2 regions of the Clostridioides sp. LIBA-6822 genome follow, and region 1 is predicted to be linked to the other one. Evidence: a T-box and tRNA genes for the amino acid it is inferred to sense, from the RefSeq annotation. Region 1 holds a T-box; the other holds one or more tRNA genes.
What was found. A T-box is a leader RNA that pairs with one kind of tRNA and senses whether it is charged. The one in region 1 lies ahead of alaS (alanine--tRNA ligase), so its partner is inferred to be a tRNA-Ala.
Positions count from the first base shown of each region.

Region 2: it encodes a tRNA-Ala, which carries the amino acid that the T-box ahead of alaS (alanine--tRNA ligase) is inferred to sense. The anticodon was not compared.

Region 1 covers NZ_CP196995.1:1,373,244-1,390,277, reverse strand. Annotated here, with positions in the region: gene ACTG48_RS06715 (Fur family transcriptional regulator) at 1-257, opposite strand, end outside; gene ACTG48_RS06710 (DUF1292 domain-containing protein) at 540-827, opposite strand; gene ruvX (Holliday junction resolvase RuvX) at 905-1,330, opposite strand; gene ACTG48_RS06700 (hypothetical protein) at 1,484-3,655, opposite strand; gene ACTG48_RS06695 (IreB family regulatory phosphoprotein) at 3,665-3,922, opposite strand; gene alaS (alanine--tRNA ligase) at 3,947-6,586, opposite strand; T-box leader at 6,654-6,893, opposite strand; gene mnmA (tRNA 2-thiouridine(34) synthase MnmA) at 7,036-8,115, opposite strand; gene ACTG48_RS06680 (cell wall-binding repeat-containing protein) at 8,265-11,099, opposite strand; gene nifU (Fe-S cluster assembly scaffold protein NifU) at 11,424-11,864, opposite strand; gene nifS (cysteine desulfurase NifS) at 11,918-13,111, opposite strand; gene ACTG48_RS06665 (RrF2 family transcriptional regulator) at 13,129-13,575, opposite strand; gene ACTG48_RS06660 (GNAT family N-acetyltransferase) at 13,685-14,455, opposite strand; gene ACTG48_RS06655 (replication-associated recombination protein A) at 14,486-15,751, opposite strand; gene codY (GTP-sensing pleiotropic transcriptional regulator CodY) at 15,870-16,655, opposite strand; gene topA (type I DNA topoisomerase) at 16,821-17,034, opposite strand, start outside.
Region 2 covers NZ_CP196995.1:2,878-19,911, forward strand. Annotated here, with positions in the region: gene yaaA (S4 domain-containing protein YaaA) at 1-135, shown strand, start outside; gene recF (DNA replication/repair protein RecF) at 152-1,267, shown strand; gene gyrB (DNA topoisomerase (ATP-hydrolyzing) subunit B) at 1,268-3,169, shown strand; gene gyrA (DNA gyrase subunit A) at 3,189-5,615, shown strand; gene ACTG48_RS00035 (YtxH domain-containing protein) at 5,684-5,980, shown strand; gene ACTG48_RS00040 (hypothetical protein) at 5,980-6,240, shown strand; gene ACTG48_RS00045 (STAS domain-containing protein) at 6,252-6,569, shown strand; gene ACTG48_RS00050 (ATP-binding protein) at 6,573-6,980, shown strand; gene ACTG48_RS00055 (SigB/SigF/SigG family RNA polymerase sigma factor) at 6,980-7,753, shown strand; rRNA gene ACTG48_RS00060 (16S ribosomal RNA) at 7,935-9,437, shown strand; rRNA gene ACTG48_RS00065 (23S ribosomal RNA) at 9,720-12,616, shown strand; rRNA gene rrf (5S ribosomal RNA) at 12,817-12,933, shown strand; tRNA gene ACTG48_RS00075 (tRNA-Leu) at 12,939-13,027, shown strand; tRNA gene ACTG48_RS00080 (tRNA-Ile) at 13,039-13,115, shown strand; rRNA gene ACTG48_RS00085 (16S ribosomal RNA) at 13,226-14,728, shown strand; tRNA gene ACTG48_RS00090 (tRNA-Ala) at 14,784-14,859, shown strand; rRNA gene ACTG48_RS00095 (23S ribosomal RNA) at 15,171-17,034, shown strand, end outside.

The sequences.
Region 1 (17,034 bases):
ATCTCATATCTTATACATCCATCGTCTAAGTTTAGTTTTGATATTAATCCTATTTCATCTAACAACTGCATTGTTCTATATACAGTAGCTAAACCTATCTCAGGACAGTCAACCCTAACTAAATCATAGATTTCTTCACTACTTAGATGTGAATGGTCATGTTTAAGCAATATTTCAACTATTGCTCTTCTTTGTGGCGTAATCTTAAAACCAGTTTCTTTTAACTTGTCTTTTAATAAATCCATTGTGTTTGCCATAACATCACCCTTACTATTTTCAATTGATAATCTTTATTAAATAATATTGTAATTGATAATTCATTTTTTGTCAAGACATTTGAAAAAATTTAATTTATTCTCACAATATAAATATATACCCATAAAAGATATATTATTCACCAAAATCTATAATTTTTTTAATATTTTTAATAAAAAATAAAAAAACAGATACATACTACAAATGCTTTTTATAATTAATAAATCTTAATTATAGCAAATATAATAAATATCTGAATTTTTATATCAAACTTAATTCTTTATCTAGTTAAGTCCATTTGAGTCATCTTCATCGTAATTTAAACCTTCTTCTTCCATTATAGCAGTATATACAGCTACAACAGTTTCGTACTCTTCATCACTTTCTAAAGGTATTAATATTTCACCTTCTTCGTCTTCATCAATTCTGAAGATTAAAGCTTCTTCAGCCTCTTCATCATCTAAAGGCATTAATATTGCATATTCTTTTCCTTCTGCTTCTAATGTTAATATTATTTCAAATTGGCTTTCAACGCCATTTTCGTCTATTAAATTTATTATATTTTCTTCCATAATGTCATTCACCTCAAATTTATTTTTATTTTTATTATTTATATTATATATCATAAGTATTCAATTTTATAGCTCTTTTATGAATTTATTTTAAAATCTAAATATCCTTGCAAAATTATTACTGCTGCTAACATATCTATAACCTTTTTTCTTTTTTGTCTACTTACATCTGCCTCTAATAGAGATCTTTCTGCTGCTACTGTAGAAAGTCTCTCATCCCAAAAATCTACATCAAGACCAGTTTCTTCTTTTACTAACTCACAAAACTTGATTACTTTTTCTCCTTGTGGACCTAGAGTTCCATTCATATTTTTTGGCAATCCTGATACAATTTTATTTACTTGCTTTTCTTTTATTATTGCTTTTATTTCTTCAATATCTTTTTTCTTACCAACTCTTCTTATTGTTTTTACACCTTGTGCAGTTAATCCCATTAAATCACTCACAGCAACTCCAATAGTTTTATCACCAACATCAAGCCCCATTATTCTTCCGTCTAACATATTGCCTCCTCTGTTTATTTATATTCTACAAGTTAAATACATATTATCAATCATAAAAATTGCAATATGATTTTTCGATGTAAACTGTTCAGTTTACATTAGTAATCATATTGCATTTTTTATTTAAATAGTATATAAACAGTAAAAAATTCTTTAGTTATTTTTTTCAAATATTATCATATTTATACTTATTATTATAAGTGGTATAAGTATATATATAGATGCTGTAGATGCCGCAACTATACCAGAATCGTTAACTAAAAGAGTAATTATACAACCAACCATAGATGCAATAAAACCTTTAAATAAGATTGGGAAGTTGTTCATTATCTTCCTAAAGTGTCTAGATGGCTTGAATATAAGTACTGCAATTACTCCAATTCCTACAAGTAAAATATTTACCCATACACTTGTCTGTGCTAATTGCATATTCATTTGAATTTTTCTTCCAAATGTCTGCAATATCTCTCCTGGCCCATTTAGGAAAATTCGCTGTACAAACATACCTAAATGAGATTCACTACCTGAAACTATATCTAAAGCTGCAAATGCACAAACGACAACCACAGCTGAAATAGCCAGTAATAGGACTTTCTTAAAGTCTAATTTAATATCATATATAAGCATTATAAACAACAAATATGCTACACATTCTGATATAGCTCCACCAACATTTGCCCCCATTGAAGGATATGCACTAGTTATAAGTATTATTAATGAAAAAATTACAACAAGTGCTTTAGAGACCTTCTTATAATGTAATAGTACTGCTAAACCAAATACTGCACTTGCTATAGTTACACCTTCATATTCATTTCCTACTCCATAGTATCTAGCTCCAATAACAGCATCATAACTCATTATGTTATTTTGCATTAAATATGTTCCAAATACAGAATCTATAACTATGACCAAAATAGTAAGTGTCGCAAAAAATCCCATGTGTTTTATATCATTGTCTTTAAATAATTTTCTACCCAGTAAGTATAATATTAATGTAGTAGCAAATATCCCTAGAGATATTGAAAGTGGAGTTTTAAAATTCATCAAAGGAGCTAACATAAATGATAGTGGCATTATTATACCCAATTTTATAAACTCTTTAAGTACTTTGAATACACGCTCTTTATGTGGCATGTGATTTCTAAAGAAAACTGCAAACATTGCAATTACCCAAGAGGCAGATATCACTCCTACAAATCCATTTATAATACTTGACCTTATTGAAGATATAGATACTATCCTTTCATAAAGTGATTTCAGATAACTGGCATTGTCTTCTTTGTTTACCAAAGTGTAACTTCTGCCTACCATCTCTTTATTTTTAAGACCAAATTCATTTAATATATCTACTCCAACATCTAGATTTGCAACAATCCCAGCCTTTCTTGTTGTGGCCGATTCCAATAGACCTTTCCCTTCTCCACTAAATTTTATTATTGGAGAAAGTCTTCTTTTATTTTTATAATCTAAATCGCTTGGGAATGCACTTGATATATAAACAGTGTCATTTTCTCCAACCATAGAAAATACTTGTTCAAGATATTTATTTATATTTTTTACAATGTTTTTCTTCATTGTAGCATAAGTATTATCATTTAGGTTCAATCTATACATATCTAATCTATATGTATCTCCAAGTTCCACAAATATAGCATCGCTATTATTATAAGATTTTTTAGTCTCATCTAGTAACTTATTATAGTCTGTAGACATTCCAAATGGCATTTTAGAATCTTTCTTGTTAATATCATCAATATTACCTGAATCAATTCTTCCATATTGGTCCATAGCAACTAAACATAGATTTCTATTTTTAATTACTTGATTATTTTCAATAATGTCAGAATTTCCAATCACAGATGTCTTTAAACCATTTTCAGATAAAGTTTTCCCTAATGAACCTAAGTTTGCTCCATACTCTCCATACTCAAGATTTTCGTTTATAGATTTATTAATACTTAAATCATTTATTTCTTTAGCCTTTTGACCTGTTGCAACTTCAAAAACTTTAGAAGTATCTTGGTCTACTTTTTGAAAATTGATATAGTCTTCAGTAGTTACACTAGCTCTTGTTCCTGCACCCATACTTGCATAAGACCTTCTATCGTCAGTACCTTGATCCCCTCTTATATTCATGAGAGCTATATAACCTCTCTTTTCTAACTCATTTTTTAAGATTGGAATATTCATCATACTTCCAAGATTAGTCCTATTCATATCAATAAATATAACCTTGCCTTTTTCTTCAGCAAAACTATAGCTGACAGTTGATACAAAAATCATAATGACTACCGCAAACAATGACATAATCTTTTTTCTCATTTATTTGACCTACTTTCTATTCAGATAGTGCGTGATTACTTCTTCAAGTATCTCATCTCTTTCAAATTTTTTAATTATAGCTCTTGCATTTTTATGACTAGTTATATAGCTAGAATCACCAGAAAGGAGATACCCTATAATTTGATTTATAGGGTTATATCCTTTTTCAACTAGTGCTTTATATACAAAATCAATAGTGTCTCCTACACTCATTCTATCCTCTGGTATCCCTTCAAATTTCATAGTGTAGTCTAAATCTTTTTCCAAATTAAAAACCTCCTTAAGTGAATGTTATTTAACTTGTGTCTTAATAACCTCACTTGCATAGCTTAAAGCTTGGTCAACCTTAGATACATCACTAGCTCCTGCTTGTGCCATATTAGGTCTTCCACCACCTTTTCCTCCAGCTATTTTTGCAACTTCTCTAACAATATTACCTGAATGTATTCCCTTGTCTAATACATCTTTAGTGGCAGTAACTACAAAGTTAACTTTATCATCTACTACATTTGCTAGTACCACTACACCAGAACCAAGCTTATCTCTTAGATTATCTGCTGTTTCTCTTAGTGTATCCATGTCCATACCTTCAAATTTATTAGTTATTAAATTAACTCCATTTACTTCAACTTTAGAATCAAAAATAGAATCAGCTGATTGTAAACTCATCTTAGCTTTCATATCATGTAATTCTTTAGATAAATTTTTATTCTCTTCTAATAAAGAGCTTATTCTTTGAATTAAATTATCTTCCTTAGATTTTAAGCTTACACAAACTTCAGAGATAATACCGTCTCTTTCTTTTAGATATTCATAAACAGCTTTTCCTGTTATTGCTTCTATTCTTCTTACACCTGCTGCTACTCCACCTTCAGATAATATCTTGAACATTCCTACTTGAGAAGTATTTGTCAAATGAGTTCCTCCACAAAGTTCTGTAGAATAATCTCCCATAGAAACTACTCTTACCTCATCACCATATTTTTCACCAAATAGTGCTGTAGCTCCTTTTTCTTTAGCTTCCTTTATATTCATAATATCACATTTTATGTCTAAAGACGCTAAAATAACATTATTTACTTTTTCTTCTATTACTTTTAATTCTTCATTTGATATAGCTTCAAAGTGAGTAATATCAAATCTAAGTCTTTCTGGAGTAACTAAAGAACCAGCTTGATTAACATGGTCTCCTAATACTTCTTTTAATGCCTTATGAAGTAAATGCGTAGCACTGTGATTTCTTGCAGCTGCCATTCTAATTTCTCCATCTACCAGTGTCTTCACTTTATCTCCATTGCTTATTTTTCCTGATTTTATTACACCTATATGTTTTATACTATTATTAGCTCCTTTTTTAGTATTTAGTACTTCTACAACTAGGTTTTCATTAGTTATTAATCCACAATCTCCAACTTGTCCTCCACCTTCAGGATAGAAAGTAGTATTGTCTAGTACTATAGATACCTTATCGCCTTCTTTTGCACTTTGAACTAACTCATCGTCTTTAACTATAGCTTCAATAATTCCTTCTCCATATATTTCAGTATATCCATTAAACATACTATCAACTGTAGATTCTAATTTTGATAGAGGGTCTTCCTTCCAACTTTCTCCATCCATATTTCCTCTCGCATTTCTAGCTCTTTCTTTTTGTTTTTCCATTTCTTCATTAAAAGCTTCTTCATCTACAGATAAATGTTCTTCTTCTAAGATTTCTTTAGTCAAGTCTATTGGGAAACCATAAGTATCATATAATTTAAAGGCTTCTTGACCACTTAAAACAGTTTTTCCTTCACTTTTTAATACTTCTATATAAGAATTTAATATTTCTGTTCCTTGGTCTATAGTTTCATTGAATTTTTCTTCTTCTATACCAACTACTTTTTTAATATAGCTTTCTTTTTCAACTAAAACTGGATATGCTTTATCATTTACTTTTATAACTTCATCTATTAGTTTCTGTAAAAATAATTCTTTTACACCTAATAATTTACCATGACGAGCAGCACGTCTAAGAAGTCTTCTAAGAACATATCCTCTTCCTTCATTTGATGGAAGTACTCCATCGCTAACTAAGAACGTTACAGCCCTTATATGGTCAGTTATTATTCTTAGTGATATATCATTTTTTGGATTCTCTCCATATTTTACTCCTGTTAATTTCTCAACTGCTTCTAATATAGACTTAATTGTATCTACTTCAAAGATAGTATCAACTCCTTGCATGATACATCCCATTCTTTCAAGACCCATACCTGTATCTATATTTTTACTTTCTAATAAGCTATAGTTTCCTTCTTCATCTCTATCAAATTGAGTAAATACATGGTTCCAAAATTCCAAATATCTATCACAATCACAGCCTGGTTTACAATCTGGATTATCACATCCATACTCTTCTCCTCTATCAAAATAAATTTCTGAACAAGGACCACAAGGACCTGTACCTATTTCCCAGAAATTATCATCTTTCCCAAGTCTAACCATTCTTTCTTCTGGGAAATTCATTTCTTTTGCCCATATATCATAAGAATCATCATCTTCTTCATATACAGTTACCCAAATCTTATCTTCTGGTATATTTAACCATTCTGTAACAAATTCCCATCCCCATTTAATTGATTCTCTTTTAAAGTAATCTCCAAATGAAAAGTTACCCATCATTTCAAAGAATGTAGCGTGTCTTGCAGTTATACCTACATTTTCTATATCTCCTGTTCTTATACATTTCTGAGATGTACACATTCTTACATTTGGAGGTACTTCTACACCTGAAAAATAGTTTTTCAAAGGTGCCATACCTGAATTTATAAGTAATAAACTCTTGTCATTGTTTGGTACTAAAGAATAACTATTTGCTACATAATGACCTTTTGACTCAAAAAACTCTAAAAACTTACTTCTTATTTCGTTTAATCCCATCTTTTCCATATTATGTTCCTCCTAATAAATTTTATTTTTTCGTTTAAATAAAAAACCTCGTCCCTATAAATAAATTTATAGGGGCGAGGACAATCGCGGTACCACCCTAATTATCATAAAAACTATGATATCTTCGGAAAACCTTAGCTATAACGTAACTACCGTCAATCTCTACTTATATATTCTTTACATAATATAAATTGTTCAAGATTGCTACTAAAAGGCTGCTTCAAATATTGTATTCTAAGGGCTTCCAGCATTTTCCCTCTCTCTGTAAGACATCAAATATTTTACTATTCCTTATCACTGTATTTGCTTTTTAATTAATATACTAATTATATTACTAAATTTTACAAAATTAATCAATACTATATTTCCATATACAATAAATTTATTTTATAAACTTTATTCCACTTTAATATACTTTATTGTTTATTTTTTTAATTTTTTAGATGTTTTTATAAACTTTTCTCAATTATTCCTCCACCTACTACAACGTCTCCATCATACATTACTACAGATTGACCTTTAGTAATAGCCCTTTGAGCTTCATCAAAAACTATTTTAATAGTATCTTCTCCTATTTTGTGAATAGTCGCTGGTGATGGTTTTGCTGAATATCTTATTTTTGCTTGAACTCTTAGTGGTTCTTCTAATTTATCTATTGATATAAAGTTAACATCTTTTGCAATAAGTTCTTTTTTAAACAATTCTTCATTATCTCCAAGAATTATAGTATTATTTATTGGATTTATATCTATTACAAACATTGGTTTCCCAAAGGTAATTCCAAGCCCTTTTCTTTGACCTATTGTATAGTATAGTATACCCTTGTGTTTTCCAAGTATATTTCCTTTAGTATCTACAAAAAAACCTTCTTCAATACGCTTTTTAGAATGTTTTTTTACATAATTTGCATAGTCATTATCTTTAACAAAACAAATTTCCTGACTATCAGGCTTATTGTGGACTGCCATTCCCATTTCTTTAGCAATTTCTCTTACTCTATCTTTTTCATAATCACCTATTGGCAATAAAGTATGTTCTAGTTGTTCTTGTGTAAGATTATAAAGTGCATAAGTTTGGTCTTTTTTATCCGTAACAGATTTTTTTAGCAAATATCTTCCTGTACTTTCATCCTTTTCTATCTTTGCATAGTGACCTGTAGCCACATAATCACAACCTATTTGTCTAGCTTTCTTATAAAAATCATTAAATTTTATATGCTTATTACAAGCTATACAAGGATTAGGAGTTTTTCCTTCTAAATATTCATCTATAAAATAATCTATTACTTTTTCTTTAAATACTTCTCTAAAATTTAGAACATAAAATGGTATACCTATTTTATTTGCTACTCTTCTAGCATCTTCAACTGCTGATAAAGAGCAACAACCACCTTCATTTTCAACATCGTCATCATCTTGCCACAATTTCATAGTAACACCAATGACATCATAACCTTGTTGTTTTAAAAGATATGCAGCTACAGAGCTATCCACTCCTCCACTCATACCTATCATTACTTTTTTATTCATAAACAAATTTCACCTCATCTTTTGCATTACTTATTATTATACCATATAGAGCAAGCATTGTATTTATTTAAAATATAGCTTGCTCTATTTTCTAAAAAAAATAATATTATTAAGTAATTTTAAAAGATTTAAGGTTAATTTTTTATTTACTAATTCTTAACTACATCTACTGATGCTGTTGTTTCTGTTATTATTTTATTAGAATTACTAACATCAACTAGCTGTATTTTTACTTTATAAGTACCTTCTGTATTTCCAACTAGATAAACTGGTGTTGTTGCATCTTGTAATGAAAATCCTTCCATTGGACCCCATCCTGTGTTTACTATGTTAAACCAATTTCCATTGCTATCTTTGGCAATTAATTGTATTCCACCTAGACCTGCTGAACCATCTCCCTCTTTTATTTTTACTCTTACATTCTGATAATCATTTTTACCTTTGTTTAACGTAATCTCTACTGGTGTTCTATTTTCAGTATTTTCAAATTTAGGTATACTACCATCTTGATTTTCATCTATTTTATTTTCTTGTGTTATATTAACAAGTTCATTCATAGTGATAGAAGCTTTGCCCCAAGTAGCAGTTTTTGAATCTTGTGATAGTTTACACTCTCCAAATCCATTAACAACAACTTTATCTTTATCATAATCATCTGTTTGTATTGGAGTATATTCACTTATATTACAATTATCTGTCAAAGTTAAGTTTGCATTAGTTTCACTTACAACTCCATCAGCTTTTACATATTCTACATTTACTCCATACCATCCATTTCCACTTGTTCTAAGATTTGAAGCTGTTACTGATGAGCCATTTACTATTAGACCTGCACCCTTATTGTTATTCAAAGTTACATTATTTAATTTAATATTTTTTGATAAATAAACATGCATTCCTGATTTATTTATCCTATCAGAATCTAAACCAGTTACTTTTAGATTGTTTATTTCTACATTATCTATTCTGTCTAACGTCACTATATTTTCATATCCTGGTATAGTATCAGTAAATTCTGCAGATTTTATTAACTCAGCATCATTAATGCCATTTATAATTATTTTTTTATTTATAACAATTGGCTTTTCGACATTTATTTGTCCATCTATTTCCCATATTTGACCATCTTCTTGTAAATCAAGTGCTTTTTCTAATGTAGCAGTATTATTAATTTTTATTGTCTCAACTTTAACAGGTTCAGCTACTTTTACTGTAATACTTGGTAGTGATAATCCTTCTGATAGTTTATATCCATTTGCTAAATTGGCCTTGAATACATATGTTCCTGATGTTGTAGGACTATACTCTGGTGTACTTTTCCAGGTTACCCCTACTTTAGTATTAGCTACTCCAGATACTGTTGCTGATAGCTCTTTTGGTAAGTTTAGTCTGCTTAACTCTGTTCCATTTTCTACATTTTGAATTTTTATTGAATCTTCAAGTGCTGTTATTGATGTTATCAATTTGTCTTTTACAGACGAACCACCACTTGAACTACCTCCACTTGATGAAGAACCTCCAGATGAACTTCCACCTGGTTTAGTACCATCTATACTTGGACTCTGAGAACCTTCTACTTTATCAGTTATTGTTCCTTCATTTTTTATATTTGTTCCTGTTGCATCATTTTTTATATTTGTTATTTTACCATTATTCTTAACTACAACATTACTAGAATTATTTTGTATCTCTACTTTTTCTATTTTTGCTCCACTTTCATTTATTATTGTTCCACCTTTACTGTCTTTAACTAATACTTTACTTATTGTCCCTTTATTAACTATATCTGCATTTGGAGCAGTTACTACTATAGTCCCTGTATATGTACCGTTTAAATTTACAGAAATTGAATTATTAGTACTTAATGATAAATCATTTGATATAGTTCCTGATGGCTTAACATTTATAACATCATTTGCATCAGCCTTAACTAAGGCTGTTTTTAATTCTTCTAAGTTTTTAACTTCATATACTGTTGTAGATTGTGATTTTTTTATTTCAGAAAAAGCATTTTCATTACCTGAGCCTCCAACCTGTGTGATTGTTTTTAAGCTTTTAGTATTCAATACTTTTTCTTGTTCTTTATTTAACTTGTTTCCAACTAAAACTACTGGAGAATTATTTTTTGCTGCTAGTGAACCTACTGCTAGTGAGTCTATAAGGTCACCTTGTTTATTCATACCATCTTTTGTTATATATGCATTTTTCAACTCTTTTGTCTCGTATAGACCTCTTATAGCAGCAGCATTAGTTTCATTTCTATCATTTCCTGACAATCTTTTAGGACTAGGTAAAGTATTTTTTGTTGCTTCTGAGATTGACTTTACACCACCAATTACATAAGATGTTTTTATACCTTTATCTTTTATAAATTGACTCGATAATTTTATACCCTCATTTGGACTAGAAAGTATTATTGGCATTTTATTTTGAGCTGCTGCTGCTCCTACACTTACTGCGTCAGCTAGACCTTTTTCACCATTAACAACAACTATTTTTGAAATATTACTAGTAGTTTTTCTTCCAAGAGATTCATCTAATTTTTTAGCTAATTCTAAAGATGTTTGATACCTATCATTTCCAGATATTCTTTCTGTATCAATTTTTAGAGATTTTAATTGAGCTTCTACTTCTGAACCTAGAGTTTTTACTCCACCTATTAAGTATACTTTTTCGGCTTTTAATCTTATTATTTCAGCCTTCGTTCTATCATCTAATTTATTATTTTGTGTTAAAAGAATTGGTGCATTTTTAGAGCTTGCAAAAGGAGTTGCAGTCAATGCATCCACTATAGTATTATCATTTACTAATATTACATTTTTAGATGTATCCCATCCTTTTTTACTTATTTGTATAGCAGTCTCCCATCTACCAGAACCTTTAAGTGTGTCACTGTTCGTTTGAGCATTTGATATGCTTACTGTTACACTGCTAACTACTAATGATATAGTAAGAATTACTGCTATTTTCTTTGGTACTTTCATAATTTTTCCCCCTAATAGTGTTTTAATTTGAAATGTGCCTTTTTCACGAAAATAGCATTTTTAGATAATTTCTTGGAAAATATATTTATATATGAAAACCTTCTAAACGATTGATTTGCTGGGATTTATTATATTCTTATTGTTTAGAGATTATAGAAGTGTATATTTTTTATTATTAGATTAATTTATAAAACGGGTTAAAACAAGGAATCTGGGCAATAAAAAATAGCCATTTTCGTGAAAACGGCTATTTTTCTTTACTACATCATTATACACTTTTTTAAAATTGTTTTAAACCAATTTTTGGAAAATTATTCCTTATTTTTATTCTTCTTCCTCAACATCATGGTCATGAGCATCATCTATAACATATCCATCTAATTCTGGTATATGAATATTATTCTTTTGAGCATAATCTATAAGAGCTGCTTTTACAGCTTGTTCTGCTAAAACTGAACAATGCATCTTTACTGGTGGTAAACCATCTAAAGCTTCAGCAACAGCTTTATTTGTAAGTTCTAATGCATCTGCTATAGTTTTACCTTTTATCATTTCAGTTGCCATAGAAGAACTTGCTATAGCTGAACCACAGCCAAATGTCTTAAACTTAACATCCTTGATTATGTCTCCTTCTATGTCTAAAAATATCTTCATTATATCTCCACATGTAGGGTTTCCAACTTCACCTACACCACTTGCATTATCAATTTCTCCCATATTTCTTGGATTCATAAAATGTTCCATAACTTTATCACTATATTGCATTATTTTTTCCTCCTACTCAATTTATGTCTATTTTTTATGTTTTATCTCTCTGTCTACTTTACTAAGCCTTGTTTCTTCGCATCATCATAAAGTGGTGACATACTTCTAAGTCTTTCTATAACATTTGGTAAATTCTCTAATATATAATCTATATCATCATCTGTTGTAAAATCTCCAACTGTAAGTCTTAATGAACCATGTGCTATTTCATGTGGTAAACCTATTGCAAGAAGTACATGTGAAGGGTCTAATGAACCAGAAGTACAAGCAGAACCGCTTGAACCAGCAATTCCTAGCATATCTAATAATAAAAGTATTCCTTCACCTTCTATAAATTGAAATGCAAAGTTTGCATTTCCTGGAAGTCTATTTTCTAAACTACCATTTATTCTTGTATAAGGTATTCTTTCTAACACACCATCTATTAGCTTATTTCTAAGACGAGTTAAAGTCTCTACATGATTTTGCATATTTGCTTTAGCTAATTCTGCTGCTTTTCCATATCCAACTATTGCAGGTATATTCTCTGTACCAGCTCTTTTACTTTTTTCTTGTGCTCCACCATGAACAAAGTTATGAAGTCTTACACCTTTTCTTATGTATAAAGCTCCTACACCCTTTGGTCCATATATTTTATGTGAAGACATACTCATCAAGTCTATTCCTAGTTCTTTAACATCTACTGGAATATTACCTGTAGCTTGTACTGCATCAGTGTGGAATAATATCTTGTGTTTTTTAGCTATCTCAGATATTTCTTTAATAGGTTGTATAGTTCCTATTTCATTATTTGCAAACATTATACTTATAAGTATAGTAGTATCTTTTATGGAATCTTCTAATTCCTTTAAATCTACTTTTCCTTCACTATCAACATCCAAATAAGTTATTTCAAATCCGTGATGTTTTGCTAAGTATTCACATGTATGAAGTATCGCATGGTGCTCTATCTTTGAAGTTATTATATGATTGCCTTTATTTTTATTAGCATAAGCTACACCTTCTAATGTCCAGTTGTCACTTTCTGAACCACCAGCTGTAAAATACACTTCACTAGGTTCAGCGTTTATAAGGTCTGCTACTTGTTCTCTTGCTTTATCTAATGCATCTTTTGCTTCTCTTCCGAATGTGTGAAAACTAGATGCATTACCAAAATAATCTGTTAAGTATGGCATCATTGCATCTAATACTTCTTTTTTAACAGGTGTTGTTGCAGAATAATCCATATACAATCTTCTTTTTTCCATTACATTCATCTCCAAATCTATTTTTTAATATTTGTTATATCATTTTCTAATTTATTTTTGTTATAGTCATTTATCATATCTTTAAGAGTAATTGAGTCTATAACATCTTCTATACCCTTTTTCATCTTTTCCCAAACTATTTTCGTTACACACATGTTTGAGTTTTCACATACATCTTCATCTAGTACACAGTCAGACAATGCAACTGGTCCTTCTAATACTACAAGTATATCACCTACTGTTATGTCTTCAGCATTCTTTGAAAGCAAATATCCTCCTTGAGCACCTCTTACACTTTTTACTAGACCTGATTTTTTTAAAGATGAAAATATTTGTTCTAAGTACTGATCTGATATTCTCTGTTTCTTAGCAATAAATTTTAATGATACTGGTCCATTATCTTGATTTAATGCTAATTCAAACATTGCTTTTAATCCATATCTACCTTTCGTAGACAACTTCATATATTATCACCTCTATATAGAAATCTAATTCATACTGATTTAGTAGGAATTACTTTCAACATAATTTTATTATACCCTACTAATTTTGTCAAGATTAATTTGAAATTTTTTATTTTGAATAAATACCCCATTTTCCAATATTCTCAAATCCTAGCTTTTTATATATCTTTCCAGCTTCTTCATTATCATAAAACAAACAAGGTATTTTATTTTCTCTTAGGAGTTCTGAACATAGTTTAATAAGGCACTTTGTAGCAAGTCCTCTAGCTCTATACTTTGGATGTGTACCTACTCCAATTATCATTGCATGAGTTTTATTTTCTGAAGTACTCTTTGCCATGGATACTACTTGTTTGTTAATCTCTATACAATACCCTCTACCTGTCCTCAATCCATTTTTTAAATTATCTAAAGTCGTACTGTGAAATTCATCTATCAAATCATAAAGTCTTACTGTCTTTTTAAGATTTCCCAGCCTAATCTTTTTTATCTTTTCACTACAGTTATTATCCACCAAAAACTTTCTAGTTTGAAGTTTACAAAAATCAACTGTCTTTAAATTATTAAGTCCCAATCTATTAGCTAAAGCTCCTACAGCACATATTTTACCAGAAATTTCTTCATAATTAGTATTACAAAGTAGATTATAAAAACCTTCAACATCATATTCTCCATCAGAATAAAACATCATAAACTCAAAATATTTAAGTAATATTGCCCTTATCTCACCCTTTTCATCTATATCTCCCCAGATATTTAAAAAATTATGCCCATATCCATATCTTTCGATATCTCCTATTATAAACAAATTGTACTCAGGTTCTCTTTTTAAGTATTTCATAACTCTACTATGGTAAGTTGAATTAAGTCTTATAATCATAATATCTACCCCCGATACATAACGTTCAGTTTAAAAATCACTATCTAGATATTCTAAATATTTCTTTATATTTGTCTCAGTTTTATTTTCTTGTGGTATGTAGTAGATACTATCTTTTATACTATCTGGTAAATACTGTTGCTTTACATAATGATTTTTAAAGTTATGAGGATATTTGTACCCACAACCTCTACCTATATCTTTAGAACCAGAATAATGTGCATCTTTTATACTGTTTGGTATGTCCTTAACAAACTCTTTATCCAATTCATCCATAGCTTTCATTATTGCTATACATGCAGAATTAGATTTAGGAGATGTAGCTAAAAGAATAGTAGCTTCTGCCAGTGGTATTTTTGCTTCTGGAAATCCAAGTTGCATAGCTGAATCTACACATGCCTTTACAATCATAATAGCATTTGGATAAGCTAGACCTATATCTTCACTTGCTATTACCAAAAGTCTTCTACATATACTTATCAAATCTCCACCTTTTATAAGTCTTGCTAGATAATGTATAGACGCTTGAGGGTCACTTCCTCTTATAGATTTTTGAAATGCACTTAAAATGTCATAATGACTATCACCATTTTTATCATAGTTTATAATCTTATTAAAGGTAGATGACTGTATTACATCTGAATCTATATGAGTTATATTATCTTTATTTGGTTTAGTTGAATAAACTACCATTTCCAAAATATTCAAAGCTCTTCTCATATCTCCATCAGAAAGAATAGCTATATCTTCAATTGCATCCTTATTACATTCAATATCCATATAACTTTCTTCATTTAATACTTCAATAGCTCTTTCCAAACCTTTTTCTATATCAAACTTCTCTAAAGGTTTAAATTCAAACACAGTAGACCTGCTTAAAAGAGCTTTATACACATAATGGTATGGATTTTCTGTGGTACTAGCAATTAAGGTTATACTTCCATTTTCCATAAATTCTAATATTGATTGTTGTTGTTTTTTATTAAAGCTTTGTATTTCATCTATATATAACAAAACTCCATTTATATTATTTATACTTCCAAGTTCTGATATTACCTTTTTTATATCTTCTAGAGATGAATTCGTAGCATTTATTTTATAGAAATTTTTATTGCTTTTTTCTGCTATTATTTCTGCTACTGTGGTTTTACCAACACCTGGAGGACCAAAAAATATCATATTTGGTAAAAAATTAGATTGTAATATCTTAGACAATATTTTGCCATTACCTATTATATGACTTTGACCTATTACATCATTCATTGTTTTTGGTCTTATTTTATCTGCTAAAGGCATCTCCTCACTCCTTTTTTGATTAAAATACTTACTCTATAATTATTTCAATAATTCGTCTAAAAAAGGTATCTATTTGAAATAGATACCTTTCCTAATCTCAATCTATAAAAAATATAGATTATTGATTGTTTTTTAATTTTTTCAATTCATCTGTAAGTTTATCATTAAGTATTCTTATATGAGTACCTTTCATACCTAATGATCTTGATTCTATCACACCTGCACTCTCAAATTTTCTAAGTGCATTTACTATTACTGATCTAGTTATACCAACTCTATCAGCTATCTTACTTGCAACAAGTAAACCTTCTTTACCATCTAATTCAGCAAAAATATGTTCAACTGCTTCAAGTTCGGAGTAGGACAGAGTGCCTATTGCCATTTGAACTACAGCTTTCTTTCTCATTTCTTCTTCTAACTCTTCACCTATTGCTCTTAATATCTCAAGACCAACAACAGTCGCACTGTATTCAGCTATTACTAAATCATCATCATTAAATGAAGCTGAATATCTTGAAAGTACTAATGTTCCAAGTCTTTGACCGCTACCTAAGATTGGTACTACTGTAGTATATTTTTGTAATCTTCCATGTTCTTCTGGAAAAATTTCCAATATCTTTTCACCATTTAAATTTTCTAATGTCTCATCAATCTTTAATACATTTTGAGTATATTCATCTGAAAATTTCTTTTGTTTAGTATACTCATCTTCTATAACTGAACTGTCTTGAGCATCATTTAAATGAAGACCTAATACTTTACCTTTTGCACTTACTACATAAACATTAGAATTTAAAACATCTCCTAATGCTCCGGCCAGTAAATCAAAAGAGACACTACTTCCACCACTTGTTTGTAATGTTTTATTTATTTTCCTTGTTTTTTGTAACACTTCACTTGCCATTTAATCATCTCCTCATGAAATTTAGGCCTTTTAATAACCTTTTATATTTTCTAATATTATTTTCATCTCTAATGAAAATTTATTTTTTATATTAGTTGTTTACACTTGAAAGATTATCATAGATTGGAACCTTTTTCAAGAGAATTATGTGATTTTTTTCAATTTTCACTCTTTTCCGTCATTATGCTCTTTTGACTCTTTATTACATTCTTTATTAGAACACACTGTTTTTGTTTCAGATTTAGTCACTTTTTCAACCATATACGAACCACACTTCTCACAAAACTCTCCTGTCGGCTTATTCCAAGCTACAAAGTCACAGTTTGGATAATTAGAACATCCATAAAAAGCTTTACCTTTTTTAGATTTTCTAAGTATA
Region 2 (17,034 bases), 1.4 Mb from region 1:
ACTGGAGGTCATGCAAAATTTTTAATTCAAGAAGGTTTAGTGACAGTAAATGATGAAATAGAACTAAGAAGAGGAAAAAAGATAAAATCAGGAGATATAGTTGAAATAGAAGGAACTAAAATAAAAGTATTGTAAAAAAGGAGAACTTTTTGTGAAACTTAAAAGTTTGCAACTTGTTAATTTTAGAAATTATGAAAAGTTGCATCTGGAATTTAATGGAAAAGTAAATCTTCTTGTTGGGAAAAATGGTCAAGGAAAGACAAATATAGTAGAATCTATTTATATGCTCTCTTTTGGGAAATCATTCAGAACCAACAAAGATAAAGAAATGGTTAGATTTAATAGTGAAAATTTATATATTGGAGGAAGTTTTTCAAAATATAATAAATATAGTCTAATAGAGCTAATTATTGGAAAAGATAAAAAGGGGATACGAATAAATAAAGTCCCTTTACAAAAAATACAGGAATTACTTGGCAACTTAAATGTTGTCATATTCTCTCCTGAAGATTTGAGACTGGTTAAAGAAGGACCTAAAGAGAGAAGGACATTTATAGATAAAGAGATTAGTCAGATTATGCCTAAATATTATAAATATCTTACCAATTATAATAAAACACTTTCTCAAAGAAGCAGAGTGCTTAAAAGCATGCATGTTGATGAGGCTTTATTAGATGTATATGATGATACATTAGCAAAGTATGGAAGTTATATTTATATTTTGCGTAGAGATTTTATAAAAAAGATAGCCAATATATCTGAGAATATGCATATGAATTTGACTAATGGAATTGAAAAATTGTCAATTAGATATAAGAATCAAATAAATATAACTGATGAAGATACTATAGAGACAGTATATAATAAATTTTTAGCCAAGTTGTCATCGAATAGACCTAATGATATAGAATCTAAGACTACCAGATATGGTATACACAAAGATGACTTAAATATATTCATAAATGATTTAGATGCAAGACTTTTTGGTTCACAAGGTCAACAAAGAACAGCTTCAATATCACTAAAGCTATCAGAAATAGAATTAATAAAAAATGAAGTTGAAGAATATCCAATATTAATTTTAGATGATGTTTTTAGTGAGTTAGATGAAGCACGACAAAAACTTTTAGTAAACAATTTAAGCAATGTTCAAATGTTTATAACAAGTGCTGAGGTTTCACATAAAAAAATATTTGATGAAAAGGATGTTACAATATTTAATATTGAAAATGGCGATGTTATTAGCATAGAGAATGGAGGAAATTAAATGAAACAAGAATACGGTGCAAGTCAGATACAAGTATTAGAGGGATTAGAAGCCGTTAGAAAAAGACCAGGTATGTATATTGGTAGTACAAGCCCTAGAGGTTTACATCACTTAGTTTATGAAGTTGTAGATAATAGTATAGATGAGGCTTTACAAGGATATTGTTCAGACATATATGTATCTATTAATGAAGATGGCAGTGTTTTAGTAAAGGACAATGGAAGAGGGATACCTGTTGAAATACATCCTAAGACTGGTAAATCGACTTTAGAAACAGTACTAACTAATCTTCATGCAGGAGGAAAGTTTGGAGGCGGAGGATACAAAGTATCTGGAGGTCTTCATGGAGTTGGTGTTTCTGTAGTTAATGCACTGTCAAAATGGATGCTAGCAGAGGTTTATTTAAATGGAAAAGTATACAAGCAGACATATGAGAAAGGATTACCAACATCTAAACTTGAAGTAGTTGGAGAATCACAAGACAAAGGAACCATGATTCAGTTCATGCCAGATGAGACAATATTTGATGAAATAGAATTCAAATATGAAACATTGGAGTATAGACTTAGAGAACTTTCTTTTTTGAATAAAGGGATAAAAATAGTATTTGAAGACAAAAGGGAAGGTCAACAAAAAAGAAAAGAATTCCACTATACAGGTGGTTTGGTAGAATATATTAAGTATTTAAATAAATCTAGAACTGGTATACATGACGACATAGTTTATATAGATAAAAAGGTTGACGATTGTTTTGTCGAACTAGCTATGCAATATACAGATGGTTACACAGAGAACATATATTCTTTTGCAAATAATATAAATACACATGAAGGTGGTTCTCATTTAAGTGGATTTAAAGCGGCTCTTACCAAAACTGTAAATGATTATGCTAAAAGAAATAAATTTTTAAAAGAAAATGATGTTAACTTACTTGGTGAAGATATAAGAGAAGGTCTTACAGCAGTAGTATCAGTTAAATTACCAGAACCTCAATTTGAAGGTCAAACTAAAACAAAACTAGGTAATAGTTTTATGAGAGGTCTAGTTGATAGTGTAACAGTTGATGAACTTGGTTCCTTCCTAGAAGAAAATCCAGCAACAGCAAGAATCATAGTTGATAAAGCTTTAAGAGCACAAAGAGCTAGAGAAGCCGCAAAAAAAGCAAGAGAGTTAACAAGAAGAAAAAGTGTATTAGAAAGCACATCTTTACCTGGAAAACTTGCAGATTGTGCAGAAAAAGACCCTGCTAAAAGTGAAATATTCTTAGTCGAAGGGGATTCAGCGGGAGGTTCAGCTAAACAAGGTAGAGATAGAAATAGTCAAGCTATACTTCCATTAAGAGGGAAGATACTTAATGTTGAAAAATCAAGACTAGATAGAATATTATCTTCAGATGAAATAAAAAATATGATAACAGCTTATGGTTGTGGTATTGGAGAAGATTTTGATATAGATAAGGCTAGATACCATAAAATTATAATTATGACCGATGCCGATGTAGATGGAGCTCATATAAGAACTTTATTATTAACATTCTTCTTTAGATATATGAGACCTCTTATAGATGAGGGATATGTTTATGCAGCACAACCACCTTTATATAAAGTTACAAAGCAAAAAAAGGAACATTATGTTTATTCAGATAAAGAATTAAATATATTATTAGATGAAATTGGAAGAAATGGTGCAGAGCTTCAAAGATACAAAGGTCTTGGAGAGATGAATGCAGAGCAATTATGGGATACAACTATGAATCCTGATACAAGAACTTTATTACAAGTAACTGTAGAAGATGCTGCAATTGCAGATGAAGTATTTTCAATGCTTATGGGTGATAAAGTAGCTCCAAGAAAAGAATTTATAGAAGAAAATGCAAGATTTGTTAGAAACTTAGATATATAGAGAGAGGGGATTAGTATACATGGAAGAAAATAACAAAATACTCCCTATTGAAATAGCGGAAGAAATGAAAAAGTCATATATTGATTATTCGATGAGTGTTATAGCTGGACGTGCTCTTCCTGATGTTAGAGATGGTTTAAAGCCAGTTCATAGAAGAATATTATACTCAATGAGTGAATTAAATTTAACTCCAGATAAACCTTACAGAAAATCAGCTCGTATTGTTGGGGACGTTTTAGGTAAGTACCACCCTCATGGAGATACTGCTGTTTATTATGCAATGGTAAGAATGGCTCAAGACTTTTCAACTAGAGCACTTTTAGTAGATGGTCATGGTAACTTTGGTTCTGTTGATGGAGATTCACCAGCAGCTATGCGTTATACAGAAGCCAAAATGAGTAAATTATCATTAGAGTTATTAAGAGATATAGAAAAAGAAACTGTAGACTTTAAACCAAACTTTGATGAGTCATTAAAAGAGCCTTCAGTACTACCAGCAAGATATCCTAATTTATTAGTAAATGGCTCTAATGGGATAGCTGTTGGTATGGCAACTTCAATACCTCCACATAACTTAGCTGAGGTAATTGATGCAACGATATATTTAATTGATAATCCAGAGTGTAGTGTAGATGATTTAATAAAATTTGTGCAAGGTCCAGATTTCCCTACAGCTGCAATTATAATGGGGAAAGAGAGTATCGCAGAAGCATACAGAACTGGAAGAGGAAAAGTTAAAGTTAGATCTAGGGCTTTTATAGAAGAACTTCCAAAAGGAAAACAACAAATAATAGTTACAGAAATACCTTATCAAGTAAATAAAGCTAAATTAGTTGAGAGAATAGCTGAGTTAGTTAAAGAAAAAAGAATAGAAGGTATATCAGATTTAAGAGACGAAAGTAATAGAAATGGTATGAGAATTGTTATAGAATTAAAGAGAGATGCTAATGCTAATATAGTATTAAATAATCTGTATAAACATTCTCAAATGGAAGATACTTTTAGTATAATAATGCTTGCACTTGTAGATGGACAACCAAGAGTTTTAAATCTTAAGCAAATATTATTTCATTATATTAAACATCAAGAAGATGTTGTTACAAGAAGAACTAAATTTGAATTAAATAAAGCTGAAGCAAGAGCACATATTTTAGAAGGATTAAAAATTGCTTTAGATAATATAGATGCAGTTATAAGCCTGATAAGAGCTTCAAAAACAGGTCAAGAGGCTAAACAAGGCTTAATAGAAAAATTCAAGTTAACTGAAATTCAAGCTCAAGCTATACTAGATATGAGACTTCAAAGACTTACAGGTTTAGAAAGAGATAAGATAGATGCTGAATATGAAGAGTTAATTAAGAAGATAAATAGATTAAAAGAAATTTTAGCTGATGAAAGATTACTTTTAAATGTAATAAAAGATGAAATTACAATAATAAAAGAGAATTATTCTGATGAGAGAAGAACAGAGATAAGACATGCTGAAGGCGAAATAGATATGAGAGATCTTATAAGTGATGAAGAAATAGCAATAACTCTTACTCACTTTGGATATATAAAGAGACTTCCATCTGATACTTATAAGAGTCAAAAAAGAGGTGGAAGAGGTATTTCAGCACTTACAACTAGAGAAGAAGATTTTGTAAGACATTTAATAACTACAACTACTCATAGTAGACTGTTATTCTTTACAAATAAAGGTAGAGTGTTTAAACTAAATGCATATGAAATACCTGAAGGTAAAAGACAAGCTAAAGGTACTGCTATAGTGAATTTACTTCAATTATCAGCAGATGAAAAAATTGCTACATTGATACCTATAGATGGCAATGATGAAAATGAATACTTACTACTTACAACAAAAAAAGGTATTGTTAAAAAGACTAAGAGAGAAGAGTTTAGAAATATAAATAAATCTGGTCTTATTGCTATAGGTTTAAGAGATGATGATGAACTTATTGGAGTAGAACTTACAGATGGAAAACAAGAAGTACTTTTAGTTACTAAAGATGGTATGTCTATAAGATTTGATGAAAATGATATAAGATATATGGGTAGAACAGCAATGGGTGTAAAAGGTATAACTTTAAGTAAAGATGATTTTGTTGTGTCTATGAACCTTTGTAGTAAAGGTACAGATGTATTAGTTGTAAGTAAAAATGGTTTTGGAAAAAGAACAAATATAGAAGAATATAGAAGCCAAATAAGAGCTGGTAAAGGAATTAAAACTTATAATATCTCTGAGAAGACTGGCACAATTGTAGGTGCAGATATGGTTAATGAAGATGATGAGATAATGATTATAAATTCTGATGGAGTTCTTATTAGAATAAGAGTTAATGAGATATCACTGTTTGGAAGGGTCACAAGTGGTGTTAAATTAATGAAAACTAATGATGAAGTCAATGTAGTTTCGATTGCCAAAATAAATATTGAAGAAGAATAGGATAAATATCCTATTCTTTTTGTATAATGTACTTAGATAAAAATTTAAAATTGAAAGGAGTAGTTGTTATGTGTAATAAAAAAAGTTGTAAAAAAGGTGGATTTTTATTAATAGGAGCTATTTTAGGTTTTGTATTTGGTCTGTTTTTTGCACCAAAAAAAGGTTCTGAATTAAGAAAAGAAACAAAAGAGAAGTTTAATGATGTGAAAGAAAATCCAAAAGAAGTTCTACATGAAACATTTAATGATGTCAAAGAGAGAATAATAAATTTAGTAGATGATGATAATAATGAAGAAGATATAAAGATTTCTGAAGAAGATATAGTAATAAGTAAAAGCTTTGATGACGAGGGAGATGTTAACTAATGAATGCATGGGGGTGGCAGATTGGAGCAGTGTTAGTAGGTAGTTCTGCTCTTATAGTAGCAATTTATTTAGCTAAAACTCTAAATAGCCTAAATAAGGTTGTTGAAAAGGCTTATAAGATTGTAGATTATAATGAAAGACATATACAGGATATTGTTGAAAATGCATCATCAATATCAAAGGGAATAGATGATATAGTTTATGTAATTAATAAAATAATGAGTATAGGAAATATATTTAAAATTATTAAGAGGAAATAGGAGGTTTTTACATGTCTATGAATATAGAGTCAAATTTAGATTCTCAAAATAAATTTTGGAATGTTTGTCTTGATGGAGAACTTGATGTTTCTACAGCAGATAAACTAAAGGAACATTTGCATAACTTGATAGAAAAAAATATGTTAGATGTAAAAATTAATCTTAAAGATTTAGATTATATAGATTCAACAGGTTTAGGAGCTATGATAGGTGTATTGAAAAAATTAAAGATAAACGAAAAAGAGATATACATAGTAAATCCTAAGAGTAATGTCAGAAAGATTTTTACTATAACAGGTCTAGATAAAATATTTAAAGTGGAGGGATAGACTTTGGCTTGTGAGACTATAAAGATGGAAATTACTACAAATCCAGATTATGTTAGTATAATAAGATTAACAGCGTCTGGAATTGCTAATAAGATGGGATTTCCAATAGATGATATAGAAGATATAAAGGTAGCAGTATCAGAAGCATGTACAAATGCAATAAAGCATAGTAAAGATGATGTGTTCAATATAGTATTTAATATTTTAGATAATGCAATTAATATAGAAATTCAGGATAATGGAAAAGGATATGATGTTAGCTCAATAAGTACACCAGATTTAGAGAATCCAAAAGAGAGTGGTCTTGGACTATTTATAATTAGAACTTTAATGGATGATGTAGATATTGAATCAGAACATAACCAGGGAACAAAAATAAAAATGACTAAATATTTAGGAGTTGATATTTAATGAAAAATGTAGCTAATGCTACACATTACCTAAATATGGATACAAAAGAGCTATTTAATTTATATAATAAAAATAAAAATGTAGATATTAGGAATATTCTTATTGAAAGGCATCTGTATTTAGCAAGATTGTTAGCTAAGAAGTATATAAATAAAGGTGTTGATTTTGAAGATATATATCAAGTTGCTTCATTAGCGTTAATTTATGCTATTGATAGATATGATGTTGAAAAAGGATTTGAATTCTCCAGTTTTGCAACACCAACTATAGTAGGAGAAATAAAAAAATATTTTAGAGATAAAGTTTGGACACTTAGAGTACCAAGAAGAATACAGGAACTAAGCAAAAAGATAAGTGATGCAAAAATTAAACTAGAACAAGAAAATAAAAAGCATCCAAAAGTAAAAGATATAGCTGATTACATTGGAGTCAGTGAAGAAGATGTTCTAGAGGCTATGGAAGCTTCCTATGGATATCAACCTATGTCTTTAGATTCATCAAGTAATGATGATTCAGAAGATAAAGACATAACTCTTATTGATAAGATAGGAAAAGAAGAAGGTAACTTTGGAAGTATAGAGTATGAAGATTTTATTAATAAGTTTATTAAAACTTTGAATGAATTAGAAGTAAAAATATTTAAAGACAGATTTTTCTTTGATAAAACACAATCTAGTATAGCTAAGGAGTTAGAGATATCTCAGATGACTGTTTCTCGACTAGAAAAAAAGGTAGTAGAAAAGCTAAAAAAGGAATATGAGAAAAATTTATAAAAAAATATAAAAAAAGTATTGACCTACTGTTTTAAAGATGGTATAGTATTACTTGTCCTTGAAAAAAGGAAAAAGAAATAAACACGAACATTGAAAATTAAACAGTAGGTTAATTTATATTAAGAAACAAACCATAAAGCCAGATATTTTGATAACAATAGTATCTGAGCCTGATAAACTTTTATTTGAGAGTTTGATCCTGGCTCAGGATGAACGCTGGCGGCGTGCCTAACACATGCAAGTTGAGCGATTTACTTCGGTAAAGAGCGGCGGACGGGTGAGTAACGCGTGGGTAACCTACCCTGTACACACGGATAACATACCGAAAGGTATGCTAATACGGGATAACATATTTGAGAGGCATCTCTTAAATATCAAAGGTGAGCCAGTACAGGATGGACCCGCGTCTGATTAGCTAGTTGGTAAGGTAACGGCTTACCAAGGCGACGATCAGTAGCCGACCTGAGAGGGTGATCGGCCACATTGGAACTGAGACACGGTCCAAACTCCTACGGGAGGCAGCAGTGGGGAATATTGCACAATGGGCGAAAGCCTGATGCAGCAACGCCGCGTGAGTGATGAAGGCCTTCGGGTCGTAAAACTCTGTCCTCAAGGAAGATAATGACGGTACTTGAGGAGGAAGCCCCGGCTAACTACGTGCCAGCAGCCGCGGTAATACGTAGGGGGCTAGCGTTATCCGGATTTACTGGGCGTAAAGGGTGCGTAGGCGGTCTTTCAAGTCAGGAGTGAAAGGCTACGGCTCAACCGTAGTAAGCTCTTGAAACTGGGAGACTTGAGTGCAGGAGAGGAGAGTGGAATTCCTAGTGTAGCGGTGAAATGCGTAGATATTAGGAGGAACACCAGTTGCGAAGGCGGCTCTCTGGACTGTAACTGACGCTGAGGCACGAAAGCGTGGGGAGCAAACAGGATTAGATACCCTGGTAGTCCACGCTGTAAACGATGAGTACTAGGTGTCGGGGGTTACCCCCCTCGGTGCCGCAGCTAACGCATTAAGTACTCCGCCTGGGAAGTACGCTCGCAAGAGTGAAACTCAAAGGAATTGACGGGGACCCGCACAAGTAGCGGAGCATGTGGTTTAATTCGAAGCAACGCGAAGAACCTTACCTAAGCTTGACATCCCAATGACATCTCCTTAATCGGAGACTTCCCTTCGGGGACATTGGTGACAGGTGGTGCATGGTTGTCGTCAGCTCGTGTCGTGAGATGTTGGGTTAAGTCCCGCAACGAGCGCAACCCTTGTCTTTAGTTGCCATCATTAAGTTGGGCACTCTAGAGAGACTGCCAGGGATAACCTGGAGGAAGGTGGGGATGACGTCAAATCATCATGCCCCTTATGCTTAGGGCTACACACGTGCTACAATGGGTAGTACAGAGGGTTGCCAAGCCGTAAGGTGGAGCTAATCCCTTAAAGCTACTCTCAGTTCGGATTGTAGGCTGAAACTCGCCTACATGAAGCTGGAGTTACTAGTAATCGCAGATCAGAATGCTGCGGTGAATGCGTTCCCGGGTCTTGTACACACCGCCCGTCACACCACGGGAGTTGGAGACGCCCGAAGCCGATTATCTAACCTTTTGGAAGAAGTCGTCGAAGGTGGAATCAATAACTGGGGTGAAGTCGTAACAAGGTAGCCGTATCGGAAGGTGCGGCTGGATCACCTCCTTTCTAAGGAGAATTACCTACTGTTTAATTTTGAGGGTTCGTTTTTACGAATACTCAAAATTAGCACTTTAAGCAACAGAATAAACTGAGCGCATGCGAAGTTTGTTTGTTGGCGACGTGCGTTAGCACTTTAAGCAACGGGATTTATCCGTTGGCGCTGTGCGTTAGCACTTTGAAAACTGCATATATATTTAGTGATATGACATCTAATTTGTAATATATAAAGCTGATAACTTTTTAAAATTATCAAGTTGATAGACTTTAATCTATCAAACCTTTTTAACTGGTCAAGTTATTAAGGGTGCAGGGCGGATGCCTTGGCACTAGGAGCCGATGAAGGACGTGATAAGCTGCGATAAGCTTCGGGGAGTTGCACGTAAACTTTGATCCGAAGATTTCCGAATGAGGAAACTCACTTAGAGTAATGTCTAAGTATCATTAAGTGAATACATAGCTTAATGAGGGGAACTCAGGGAACTGAAACATCTAAGTACCTGAAGGAAGAGAAAGAAATTCGATTCCGTAAGTAGCGGCGAGCGAACGCGGAATAGCCCAAACCAATAAAGTTTTCTTTATTGGGGTTGCGGACATATCATAACGAAGAGGTATCGTAATTGAAGAGGTTTGGAAAGACCCACCACAGAAGGTAATAGTCCTGTATGTTAAACGAGAAGACTTCAGATATGATCCAGAGTACCACGGGACACGTGAAACCCTGTGGGAAGCAGGAGGGACCACCCTCCAAGGCTAAATACTACCTAGTGACCGATAGCGTATAGTACCGTGAGGGAAAGGTGAAAAGAACCCCGGGAGGGGAGTGAAATAGAACCTGAAACCCTGCACTTACAAGCTGTGGAAGCACATTTCTTGTGTGACCGCGTACTTTTTGTAGAACGGGCCAACGAGTTACGTTAAGTAGCAAGGTTAAGCACTTAAGGTGTGGAGCCGTAGCGAAAGCGAGTTTTAACTGAGCGTTCAGTTACTTGACGTAGACCCGAAACCGGGCGACCTACCCATGAGCAGGATGAAGCGAAAGTAAAATTTCGTGGAGGTCCGAACCCACGAGCGTTGAAAAGCTCGGGGATGACTTGTGGGTAGCGGTGAAATTCCAATCGAGCCCGGAGATAGCTGGTTCTCCCCGAAATAGCTTTAGGGCTAGCCTCAAGGTGAGAGATACGGAGGTAGAGCACTGAATGTCCTAGGGGGTATTGCACCTACCGAAGACTATCAAACTCCGAATGCCGTCATCTTATACTTGGGAGTCAGACTGTGGGTGATAAGATTCATAGTCGAAAGGGCAACAGCCCAGATCGTCAGCTAAGGTCCCTAAATGTAAGTTAAGTGGTAAAGGATGTGGGATTGCACAGACAACCAGGATGTTGGCTTAGAAGCAGCCACTCATTCAAAGAGTGCGTAATAGCTCACTGGTCGAGTGATCCTGCGCCGAAGATTTCCGGGGCTAAAACTTACTACCGAAGCTACGGCATCATTATGATGGGTAGGGGAGCTTCCCATACGGGTTGAAGCATGACCGTAAGGACATGTGGACAGTATGGGAGTGAGAATGTTGGCATGAGTAGCGAGATGTGGGTGAGAATCCCACAGGCCGTAAACCCAAGGTTTCCAGGGGAAGGTTCGTCCGCCCTGGGTTAGTCGGGACCTAAGCTGAGGCCGAAAGGCGTAGGTGATGGACAACAGGTTGATATTCCTGTACTACCGATAACCGTTTGAGAGATGGGATGACACAGTAGGATAAGCTAAGCACACTGTTGGTTATGTGTGCCCAAGCATTGAGGCAGTCAGAGTAGGTAAATCCGCTTTGATAATGCTGGGATGTGATGGGGAGCGAAATTTAGTAGCGAAGTAGCTGATTTCACACTGTCAAGAAAAGTCTCTATCGAGGTTAAAGGTACCCGTACCGCAAACCGACACAGGTGGGTGAGGAGAGTATCCTAAGGCCCGCGAGAGAACTGTTGTTAAGGAACTCGGCAAAATGACCCCGTAACTTAGGGATAAGGGGTGCCACCATCCGGTGGCCGCAGAGAATAGGCCCAAGCGACTGTTTACCAAAAACATAGGTTTCTGCTAAGTCGCAAGACGATGTATAGGAGCTGACGCCTGCCCGGTGCTGGAAGGTTAAGGGGATCTGTTAGAGTAATCGAAGCAGTGAACTTAAGCCCCAGTAAACGGCGGCCGTAACTATAACGGTCCTAAGGTAGCGAAATTCCTTGTCGGGTAAGTTCCGACCCGCACGAAAGGCGTAACGATTTGGGCACTGTCTCAACAACAGACTCGGTGAAATTGTAATTCCGGTGAAGATGCCGGATACCTGCGACAGGACGGAAAGACCCCATGGAGCTTTACTGTAGCTTGACATTGGGTCTTGGTACTACATGTACAGGATAGGTGGGAGGCTTTGAAACCAGGACGCCAGTTTTGGCGGAGCCATCCTTGGGATACCACCCTTGTAGTACTGGGACTCTAACCATAGGCCATGAATCTGGTCTTGGGACACTGTCAGGTGGGCAGTTTGACTGGGGCGGTCGCCTCCCAAAAGGTAACGGAGGCGCTCAAAGGTTCTCTCAGTACGGTCGGAAATCGTACGTAGAGTGTAAAGGCAAAAGAGAGCTTGATTGCAAGACATACAGGTCGAGCAAGGATGAAAATCGGACTTAGTGATCCGGTGGTTCTGCGTGGAAGGGCCATCGCTCAACGGATAAAAGCTACCCTGGGGATAACAGGCTTATCTCCCCCAAGAGTCCACATCGACGGGGAGGTTTGGCACCTCGATGTCGGCTCATCACATCCTGGGGCTGTAGTAGGTCCCAAGGGTTGGGCTGTTCGCCCATTAAAGTGGTACGCGAGCTGGGTTCAGAACGTCGTGAGACAGTTCGGTCCCTATCCGTCGCAGGCGTAGGAAATTTGAGAAGACCTGTCCTTAGTACGAGAGGACCGGGATGGACGTACCTCTGGTGTACCAGTTGTTCTGCCAAGGGCATGGCTGGGTAGCTATGTACGGAATGGATAAGCGCTGAAAGCATCTAAGCGCGAAGCCAACTTCAAGATAAGATTTCCCACCGCAAGGGTAAGACCCCAGAAAGACTATCTGGTTGATAGGTCGAAGGTGTAAGTGCAGCAATGTATTTAGCTTATCGATACTAATAGGTCGAGGACTTGACCAAATTATTTGATGTTCATTCAGTAAAATATATGTGTAGTTTTTAGAGTGCTAACTCTATATGTTTAAACTTGTCAAAAATTATAGATTTTTAGTAGTTTTATAAACTAAAAAATCGAATAAAAAAAGTATTGACATAATAAGACAAAGATGTTATTATAATACTTGTCTTAGAAAAAAGTTAAATGAAAATTTAGACAATAATCTGGTTATAATAGCAGAGAGGATACACCTGTTCCCATTCCGAACACAGAAGTTAAGCTCTCTAGCGCTGATGGTACTTGGTGGGAAACTGCCTGGGAGAGTAGGACATAGCCAGGTGATGTGCCGAAGTGGCGGAACTGGCAGACGCACAGGACTTAAAATCCTGCGGGACTTACCTCTCGTACCGGTTCGATTCCGGTCTTCGGCACCACAAATTATTGTGGGCCATTAGCTCAGTTGGTTAGAGCGCCCGGCTCATAACCGGTAGGTCTGGGGTTCGAGTCCCTGATGGCCCACCACAATAATTTAAAGAACTTTGAAAATTAAACAGTAGGTTAATTTATAAAACAAGAAACAAACCATAAAGCCAGATATTTTGATAACAATAGTATCTGAGCCTGATAAACTTTTATTTGAGAGTTTGATCCTGGCTCAGGATGAACGCTGGCGGCGTGCCTAACACATGCAAGTTGAGCGATTTACTTCGGTAAAGAGCGGCGGACGGGTGAGTAACGCGTGGGTAACCTACCCTGTACACACGGATAACATACCGAAAGGTATGCTAATACGGGATAACATATTTGAGAGGCATCTCTTAAATATCAAAGGTGAGCCAGTACAGGATGGACCCGCGTCTGATTAGCTAGTTGGTAAGGTAACGGCTTACCAAGGCGACGATCAGTAGCCGACCTGAGAGGGTGATCGGCCACATTGGAACTGAGACACGGTCCAAACTCCTACGGGAGGCAGCAGTGGGGAATATTGCACAATGGGCGAAAGCCTGATGCAGCAACGCCGCGTGAGTGATGAAGGCCTTCGGGTCGTAAAACTCTGTCCTCAAGGAAGATAATGACGGTACTTGAGGAGGAAGCCCCGGCTAACTACGTGCCAGCAGCCGCGGTAATACGTAGGGGGCTAGCGTTATCCGGATTTACTGGGCGTAAAGGGTGCGTAGGCGGTCTTTCAAGTCAGGAGTGAAAGGCTACGGCTCAACCGTAGTAAGCTCTTGAAACTGGGAGACTTGAGTGCAGGAGAGGAGAGTGGAATTCCTAGTGTAGCGGTGAAATGCGTAGATATTAGGAGGAACACCAGTTGCGAAGGCGGCTCTCTGGACTGTAACTGACGCTGAGGCACGAAAGCGTGGGGAGCAAACAGGATTAGATACCCTGGTAGTCCACGCTGTAAACGATGAGTACTAGGTGTCGGGGGTTACCCCCCTCGGTGCCGCAGCTAACGCATTAAGTACTCCGCCTGGGAAGTACGCTCGCAAGAGTGAAACTCAAAGGAATTGACGGGGACCCGCACAAGTAGCGGAGCATGTGGTTTAATTCGAAGCAACGCGAAGAACCTTACCTAAGCTTGACATCCCAATGACATCTCCTTAATCGGAGACTTCCCTTCGGGGACATTGGTGACAGGTGGTGCATGGTTGTCGTCAGCTCGTGTCGTGAGATGTTGGGTTAAGTCCCGCAACGAGCGCAACCCTTGTCTTTAGTTGCCATCATTAAGTTGGGCACTCTAGAGAGACTGCCAGGGATAACCTGGAGGAAGGTGGGGATGACGTCAAATCATCATGCCCCTTATGCTTAGGGCTACACACGTGCTACAATGGGTAGTACAGAGGGTTGCCAAGCCGTAAGGTGGAGCTAATCCCTTAAAGCTACTCTCAGTTCGGATTGTAGGCTGAAACTCGCCTACATGAAGCTGGAGTTACTAGTAATCGCAGATCAGAATGCTGCGGTGAATGCGTTCCCGGGTCTTGTACACACCGCCCGTCACACCACGGGAGTTGGAGACGCCCGAAGCCGATTATCTAACCTTTTGGAAGAAGTCGTCGAAGGTGGAATCAATAACTGGGGTGAAGTCGTAACAAGGTAGCCGTATCGGAAGGTGCGGCTGGATCACCTCCTTTCTAAGGAGAATTGCCTACTGTTTAATTTTGAAAGTTCTTTATGAACTTCATATTTGGGGGTGTAGCTCAGTTGGGAGAGCACTTGCCTTGCAAGCAAGGGGTCAGGAGTTCGACTCTCCTCATCTCCACCATTTAAGAGCATATTACTTAAATCTTTGATTTATCTAGTAGACTCTTACATTGCACTTTAAGCTTATTTTTATACAAGCCTTGTGCATTAGCACCTTAAGCAACAGAATAAACTGAACGAATGTGAAGTTTGTTTGTTGGCGACGTGCGTTAGCACTTTAAGCAACGGGATTTATCCGTTGGCGTTGTGCGTTAGCACTTTGAAAACTGCATATATATTTAGTGATATGACATCTAATTTGTAATATATAAAGCTGATAACTTTTAAAAATTATCAAGTTGATAGACTTTAATCTATCAAACCTTTTTAACTGGTCAAGTTATTAAGGGTGCAGGGCGGATGCCTTGGCACTAGGAGCCGATGAAGGACGTGATAAGCTGCGATAAGCTTCGGGGAGTTGCACGTAAACTTTGATCCGAAGATTTCCGAATGAGGAAACTCACTTAGAGTAATGTCTAAGTATCATTAAGTGAATACATAGCTTAATGAGGGGAACTCAGGGAACTGAAACATCTAAGTACCTGAAGGAAGAGAAAGAAATTCGATTCCGTAAGTAGCGGCGAGCGAACGCGGAATAGCCCAAACCAATAAAGTTTTCTTTATTGGGGTTGCGGACATATCATAACGAAGAGGTATCGTAATTGAAGAGGTTTGGAAAGACCCACCACAGAAGGTAATAGTCCTGTATGTTAAACGAGAAAACTTCAGATATGATCCAGAGTACCACGGGACACGTGAAACCCTGTGGGAAGCAGGAGGGACCACCCTCCAAGGCTAAATACTACCTAGTGACCGATAGCGTATAGTACCGTGAGGGAAAGGTGAAAAGAACCCCGGGAGGGGAGTGAAATAGAACCTGAAACCCTGCACTTACAAGCTGTGGAAGCACATTTCTTGTGTGACCGCGTACTTTTTGTAGAACGGGCCAACGAGTTACGTTAAGTAGCAAGGTTAAGCACTTAAGGTGTGGAGCCGTAGCGAAAGCGAGTTTTAACTGAGCGTTCAGTTACTTGACGTAGACCCGAAACCGGGCGACCTACCCATGAGCAGGATGAAGCGAAAGTAAAATTTCGTGGAGGTCCGAACCCACGAGCGTTGAAAAGCTCGGGGATGACTTGTGGGTAGCGGTGAAATTCCAATCGAGCCCGGAGATAGCTGGTTCTCCCCGAAATAGCTTTAGGGCTAGCCTCAAGGTGAGAGATACGGAGGTAGAGCACTGAATGTCCTAGGGGGTATTGCACCTACCGAAGACTATCAAACTCCGAATGCCGTCATCTTATACTTGGGAGTCAGACTGTGGGTGATAAGATTCATAGTCGAAAGGGCAACAGCCCAGATCGTCAGCTAAGGTCCCTAAATGTAAGTTAAGTGGTAAAGGATGTGGGATTGCACAGACAACCAGGATGTTGGCTTAGAAGCAGCCACTCATTCAAAGAGTGCGTAATAGCTCACTGGTCGAGTGATCCTGCGCCGAAGATTTCCGGGGCTAAAACTTACTACCGAAGCTACGGCATCATTATGATGGGTAGGGGAGCTTCCCATACGGGTTGAAGCATGACCGTAAGGACATGTGGACAGTATGGGAGTGAGAATGTTGGCATGAGTAGCGAGATGTGGGTGAGAATCCCACAGGCCGTAAACCCAAGGTTTCCAGGGGAAGGTTCGTCCGCCCTGGGTTAGTCGGGACCTAAGCTGAGGCCGAAAGGCGTAGGTGATGGACAACAGGTTGATATTCCTGTACTACCGATAACCGTTTGAGAGATGGGATGACACAGTAGGATAAGCTAAGCACACTGTTGGTTATGTGTGCCCAAGCATTGAGGCAGTCAGAGTAGGTAAATCCGCTTTGATAATGCTGGGATGTGATGGGGAGCGAAATTTAGTAGCGAAGTAGCTGATTTCACACTGTCAAGAAAAGTCTCTATCGAGGTTAAAGGTACCCGTACCGCAAACCGACACAGGTGGGTGAGGAGAGTATCCTAAGGCCCGCGAGAGAACTGTTGTTAAGGAACTCGGCAAAATGACCCCGTAACTTAGGGATAAGGGGTGCCACCATCCGGTGGCCGCAGAGAATAGGCCCAAGCGACTGTTTACCAAAAACATAGGTTTCTGCTAAGTCGCAAGACGATGTATAGGAGCTGACGCCTGCCCGGTGCTGGAAGGTTAAGGGGATCTG